Regions from separate parts of the Methylobacterium sp. Leaf85 genome, predicted to be linked through region 2. Evidence: predicted binding sites of a transcription regulator. Region 2 holds the regulator's gene; the other holds the start of a gene.
What was found. The regulator HrcA, encoded in region 2, represses chaperone genes, less so after heat shock. The targets are predictions, from matches to a motif close to GTTAGCACTCNCNNNNNGNGAGTGCTAAC.
Positions count from the first base shown of each region.

Region 1: the regulator HrcA is predicted to act here: its motif matches at 1,432-1,460, upstream of groES (co-chaperone GroES).

Region 1 is NZ_LMME01000012.1:91,167-94,576, forward strand. Features, by position in the region: gene groL (chaperonin GroEL) at 1-982, opposite strand, end outside; gene groES (co-chaperone GroES) at 1,076-1,363, opposite strand; gene ASF08_RS09145 (magnesium transporter CorA family protein) at 1,578-2,579, shown strand; gene ASF08_RS09150 (lipopolysaccharide biosynthesis protein) at 2,682-3,410, shown strand, end outside.
Region 2 is NZ_LMME01000001.1:342,429-345,838, forward strand. Features, by position in the region: gene ASF08_RS26080 (hypothetical protein) at 1-213, shown strand, start outside; gene ASF08_RS26085 (DUF1236 domain-containing protein) at 210-587, shown strand; gene hrcA (heat-inducible transcriptional repressor HrcA) at 935-2,032, opposite strand; gene ASF08_RS01550 (glutaminase) at 2,246-3,175, shown strand; gene ASF08_RS01555 (helix-turn-helix transcriptional regulator) at 3,205-3,410, opposite strand, start outside.

The DNA of each region.
Region 1 (3,410 bases), on a different contig from region 2:
CCTTCTCGATGCGGATGCGCTTGGCGCGGCCGAGCATCGGGAGGGTGACGTTCTCGAGCTTGATGCCGAGGTCCTCGGCGATCATCTGACCCTGGGTCAGGATCGCGATGTCCTCGAGCATGGCCTTGCGGCGATCGCCGAAGCCCGGAGCCTTGACGGCAGCGACCTTGAGGCCACCGCGCAGCTTGTTCACGACGAGCGTGGCGAGAGCCTCACCCTCGATGTCCTCGGCGATGATGACGAGCGGCTTGCCGGTCTGCACCACGGCCTCGAGAACCGGCAGCATCGCCTGGAGCGACGAGAGCTTCTTCTCGTGGATGAGGATGTAGGGGTCCTCGAGCTCGGCGACCATCTTCTCCGCGTTCGTGATGAAGTACGGGGAGAGGTAGCCGCGGTCGAACTGCATGCCCTCGACGACGTCGAGCTCGGTCTCGGCGGTCTTGGCTTCCTCGACGGTGATGACACCCTCGTTGCCGACCTTCTGCATGGCGTGGGCGATCATCTCGCCGATTTCCTTGTCGCCATTGGCCGAGATGGTGCCGACCTGGGCGACTTCCTCGGACGAGGCGACCTTCTTGGCGCGGCTCGTGATGTCCTTCACGGCGGCGGTGGTGGCGAGGTCGATGCCGCGCTTCAGGTCCATCGGGTTCATGCCGGCGGCGACGTACTTGGCGCCTTCACGGACGATGGCCTGGGCCAGGACGGTGGCGGTGGTGGTGCCGTCGCCAGCGATGTCGTTAGTCTTCGAGGCCACTTCGCGCACCATCTGGGCGCCCATGTTCTCGAACTTGTCGGAGAGCTCGATCTCCTTGGCGACGGTGACGCCGTCCTTGGTGATGCGGGGAGCGCCGAAGCTCTTCTCGATGACGACGTTGCGACCCTTGGGGCCGAGCGTGACCTTCACTGCATCGGCGAGAATGTCGACGCCGCGGAGCATCTTCTCGCGGGCATCTGAGCCGAAGCGTACTTCTTTCGCTGCCATTTACAGTTCCTCATCTAGTTGGGAGCCTTGAGGCGCTCACCGAAGGGCGCGCTCGAAAGGCCCGGATGGAAGAAGGAAGAGGGCCGGGTCGCTTTAGGCGACGACGCCCATAATGTCGGATTCCTTCATGATCAGGAGGTCCTGACCGTCGATCTTGACTTCGGTGCCGGACCACTTGCCGAACAGGACGCGGTCACCGGCCTTGACGTCGAGCGGGTTCACCCGGCCGGCCTCGTCACGGGCGCCAGGGCCGACGGCGACGATCTCGCCCTCTTGCGGCTTCTCCTTGGCGGTATCGGGGATGATGATGCCCCCCTTGGTCTTCTCTTCGCCTTCGATACGGCGGACGACGACACGGTCGTGCAGCGGACGGAACTTCATGAGCTGCCCTCTTGCTTCAAATTCATGGATGGCGTTGATGCGGCCGAAGGGCTCGCCCAACCCAGGCTGTTAGCACTCCCGAGCGAAGAGTGCCAAAGCAAGGGCGGAGGTAGGCTCAAGCCCCTTGCGAGTCAAGACGCGGACGACGCGTCATGCCGCGTTTGCGCAGCATGTTCTGCTCTCCGGTCGCTGACAGACGGATGACAATCACCCCATGATCAGTCTTCAGGGACCGCAGGGCGCGGTCGAGCATTCCGGCGCAGCCAATGGCGGCGGCGTGCCGAGCCACGCGATCTGGATCGATCTGAACGATCCGAGCACCGAGGAAGCGGAGCATATCGAGGCCGCCACAGGCTTGCGCGTCCCCTCGCGAAAAGCCCTGAGCGAGGTCGAGAATTCCAGCCGGCTGCGGCGGCTCAAGAACGGGCTCTCGCTCTCCACCCCGATGATCACCTTCGACAAGGTGGATTCGCAGCTGACCCCGCTCGGCTTCGTCCTGACCCGGGACCGGCTCATCACGGTCAGGTTCAACGAGCTGCGCGCCTTCGAGGAGGTCAAGAAGCGCATCGGCGACGGCGACGGCGATTGCCAGACCGGCACCGAGATCTTCCTCCTCTTGGTGGAGGAGCTGGTGGACAGCCTCGCCGACGCCCTGGAGGAGATGGGCGCCGATCTCGACGCGCTCTCCACCCGGATCTTCGATTTCGACGTGAGGGCAGGGGGTGTCGCCGGCGATTCCGGCAAGACCCCGCGCCGCCGCGATCTCGCGCTGCGCCGCATCCTCCGCAGCGTCGGCCGGCGGGGCAAGGCGCTCGGCAAGATCCGCTCGAGCCTGCTCGGTCTCGAGCGCATCCTCCCGTTCGTCGCCGGTGAGTGCGAGCACCTCCTCGGCGCCACGGAGATGCCACGCTTCGAGACCCTGCGCCGGGACATCGCCTCCCTCGACGAGTTCGAGATCCGGCTTTCGGAGAACGTGCAGTTTCTCCTCGACGCCACCCTCGGCCTCATCAACATCGAGCAGAACAACACCTTCCGCGTGCTCACCGTGGTCTCGGTGGTGGGCGTTCCGCCGACCCTCATCGCCTCCATGTACGGCATGAACTTCAAGCACATGCCGGAACTCGACTGGGTCTATGGCTATCCCTATGGTCTGTCGCTGATCGTCATCAGCGCGATCATCCCCGTCGTGTTCTTCAAGCTGCGCGGCTGGTTCTGACGCGGGGGCGGCCCGGCCGGCTCGGGATTTAGGGAATTCTTTTCGGGCCGGCGCGCAAGGATCGGGAGCAGAGCCGGGCCTCCGGCGACCAGAGTCGACCGCATGGCCGTGATCGCCGCCTTCATCCTGAATGCCGGGCTCAATTTCTGCCTCGGCCTGCTCCTCGCCAAGCTGATGGGGCCGGCGGATTTCGGCCTGTTCGGCCTCGCGACCACGGGCGCCGTGGTCCTCAACACCCTCGTCTTCGAATGGCTTCGGCTCTCGGCCACCCGGTTCTATTCCAACCGCGTCCGGCAGGAGGAACCCTGGATCCGTCATGGGCTCGACCGCGCCTACGCCGTCCTCGCCCTCGTCCTGCTGGTCGCCTCCGCCCTGTGCGCGGTGGTCGGCGCGACGGTGGAGATGGATGTGCAGGGGCGCTTCGCCATCGCGGCGGGGGCGGGGCTGGCCGCCTTCGGCATCGGCCTGTTCGATTATCACGCGGCCCTGACGCGGGCACGCTTCGACGGCGGCCTCTACCTGAAGCTGACCATCGTCAAGAACGGCCTCGCCTTCCTGCTCATGGCGGGGGCGGCCTGGCTGTTTCCCCAGCCGGTCTGGGTGCTCGTCGCCTGCGGGCTCAGCCAGTTCCTGCCCGTCCTCGTGCTGCGCAGGCCCCTGCTCGATCCGAAGGTGCCCATCGTCCGCGTGCGCATGGGCGAGACCTGGCGGCTGTTTCGCGCCTACGGGCTGCCGCTCATCGCCGCGAACGCGATCTACCAGATCACGCCGTTCCTCAACCGCAGCGCCATCGCCATGTGGTTCGGACTGGCGGAGGCCGGCTATTTCGCC
Region 2 (3,410 bases):
GCGAGCGCGGCGGAGCTGCCGGGATGGAACGGGGCGGTGGCGACCGGAATGGCCGCATGGAGCAGGGTGAACGCCCGGGTGCCGGCGGAAGGACAGATGCAAGCCGGCCCGATCGTGACGGCAAGGCCGATCGCGATGGTAAGCCTGAACGCGATGACAAGCCGGACCGGGGCGAGCGCATGGAGCGAGGCGGCAAAGCCGATCGCGACATGAAGGACGGCAAGGCGGACCGTGGCGAGCGGATGGATCGCGAGAAGGGTGATCGCGGTGACAGGGGCGGGCGTGGAGATCGTGGCGGACGAGGCGACAGTGGCGCCGTGCGCGGAGCCTATGGCCGGCTTGGTGCTCCGCAGCGGACGGAGTTTCGCCAGAACGTGCTGCGTCGCGGCATTCCACGCCTCGCCGCCGGTGCCTTCGCCCTGACGGTGGGGACAGCCATTGCTCGCAATTACACCCTTTACGACCTCCCGCCGGATATCGTTCGGATCGTGCCGGAATACGAAGACTACCGCTACGTCCTCGTCGATGACGACATCGTCATCGTCGATCCCGATACCTACGAAATCGTGGACGTCATTCGCGGCTGATCTCGGATCGGCGGTTTCCCCGAGAGGGGAGCCGCCGCAGGGCGAAGCATCTTCCTTTGTCGTCCGTAGCCGCGATGCCGGCCATAGCGATACTGGTGCTCGACCGCCTCCACGTGATGATGCGAAAGTAAGTCCAGAGGCTCCGGATCGGTTGTCATCACCGATCCGGAGCCTCTACGTTTCAGCTTTTGCACCGATCTGTTGCTCGGGGCGAAAGGCATGTCGCTCCGCCACCGGCACCGCTTGGTCGTTCGGGCCCTCGACGTGTCGCAGGTTCCCAAGCGCAGAAACGCGCGGTGCCTTTCCGGACCACGTAGCTCGGGCAAAGCCGGCCCGCACGGTGCCCCTCAGCGGCCGCCTCGATCCAGCATCCGCGAGACCACCCTGGCGGTGTAATCCACCATCGGAACGATCCGTGCGTAGTTGAGCCTGGTCGGACCGATCACGCCGACGACACCGACGATCTTCTGCGAACCGTCCCGGAACGGCGCCGCGATCATCGATGAGCCCGAGAGCGAGAACAGCTTGTTCTCCGAGCCGATGAAGATGCGGACGCCCTCGCCGCCCTCGGCGCGGGAGAGGAGTTCGATGACGTCCTTCTGCGTCTCGAGATCGTTGAACAGCAGGCGGATCCGTTCGAGATCCTCCACCGCGCGCAGGTCGTCAAGCAGGTTCGCCTGGCCGCGTACGATCAGTTGGCGGGCCTCTGACGGCCCGACCGTGGTGGCGAGACCGGCATCGACCAGCCGCTCGGTGATGACGTCGAGTTCGCGCTTCATCGCCTCGCGGCCAGCCTCGATTTCCGCTCTCAAGCCTCCGAGGGTCCGCCCCTGCAAGCGGGCATTGAGGTAGTTCGAGGCCTCCTGCAGGGCGCCCGCCGGAAGGCCGGGCGGCAGGTCGAGGAGGCGGTTCTCCACCGAGCCGTCATCGGAGACGAGGACGACGAGGGCGCGGGCGGGATCGAGCCTGACGAACTCGATGTGCTTGAGATGGACGTTGCTCTTGGTGGTGACGACAACGCCCGCCCCCCGCGAAATGCCCGACAGCATCGACGAGGCCTCGGCGAGGGCGCTCTCGAAGGTGTGGCCCGAGGCGGCGGCGCGCATCTGCGCCTCGATCCGCTCCTGCTCCTCGCGGCCGACATCGCCGATCTCCAACATGGCGTCGACGAAGAAGCGCAGGCCGAGTTCCGTCGGCAGGCGCCCGGCGGAGGTGTGGGGCGCGAAGATGAGCCCGGAATGCTCCAGATCCGCCATGACGTTTCGGATCGAGGCCGGGGACAAGGCCATCGGCAGGATCCGCGCGAGGTTGCGCGACCCCACCGGTTCGCCCGTCGTGAGATAGCTCTCGACGATCTGCCGGAAGATCTCACGCGTCCGCTCATTCAGGGCCGAGAGGGCCTGAAGTTGCTGCGAGGACGAATAGGGATGCGCGCGTTCGGTCACTGTGTGTTTCCTGACCGCCGATTGTGTCCGGCCCGGAGCCCGGGCACAACCTTTACCGGTGAGGCATAGCCGCCCTGTGGTCTGCTAATCCGTTTGCCGCCCGAACGGAACGGCCTTTGCGTTGCGTCGCCGCCCTCGCGAGCCTGCTCGCCGTGGCCGGCGGGTCTGGTTGACGGACCCGCAGCTCCCGTCCGTTCGGAGGAACACGCCGCCGTGCCCGACCTCGACACCGTCGTCAAAGAGATCGCCGAGGAGATGGCGGACAGGCCGGACCGGGGGGAGGTCGCCACATACATACCGGAACTCGCCCGGGTCGACCCGAAGGCGTTCGGTCTCGTCGTCATCGATGCGGACGGTCACGTGGCGGCGGGAGGCGACAGCGACACGCCGTTCTCGATCCAGAGCATCTCGAAGGTTTTCACCCTCACCCTGGCACTCGGCATGGCCGGCGACCGTCTCTGGCGCCGGGTGGGACGCGAGCCCTCGGGCAGTCCCTTCAACTCCATCGTCCAGCTGGAGCGCGAGCGCGGCATTCCGCGCAATCCCTTCATCAATGCCGGTGCCATTGCGGTCACCGACGTGATCCTGTCGGGCCATCAGCCGAGGGAGGCCCTGGGCGAGATCCTGCGTTTCATGCAGTTCCTGGCGCAGGATCCCACGATCATCATCGACGAGGCGGTGGCGGCCTCTGAGCTGCGCACGGGCTTTCGCAACATCGCGCTCGCCAACTACATGAAATCCTTCGGCGTTCTCGACAATCCGGTGGATTTTACCCTCGGCGTCTATTTTCACCACTGCGCCATCGCCATGTCATGCCGGCAGCTCGCCAACGCCACCCGTTTCCTGGCGCATTCCGGGCGCAACCCGATGACCGGTTATTCCGTGGTCTCGGCTGAGCGAGCCCGGCGTATCAATGCGGTGATGCTTACCTGCGGTCACTACGACGGCTCGGGTGAGTTCGCGTATCGGGTCGGCCTGCCGGGCAAGAGCGGAGTCGGCGGCGGGATCATCGCCGTGGCACCGGAAAAGGCTTCGATCGCGGTCTGGTCGCCGGGCCTCGACGCATCCGGCAATTCCCATCTTGGCCGGATCGCCCTCGAACAGCTGACCAAGCGCCTCGGCTGGTCGATCTTCGGCGCTTGATCGCGCTCGCCCGGGCGCCTTTCCGGTCCTCAGCCCTCCGGCGCGTCCGCGGCCTTTCTCTTCAACACAGCGAGGTAGTCCCGCAGGAGCCCCACGCGTTTCGGCCGGAAGCTCGCGCCCGCGAGTTCGGCAGCGGCGATCCGGTCCACTCTGAACATCCGGTGGGCCTCGCGCAGACAGCACCAAGTGAGGACCACCAGCTTGCGGTCGAGATAGACGATGGCAAGCGGCCAGA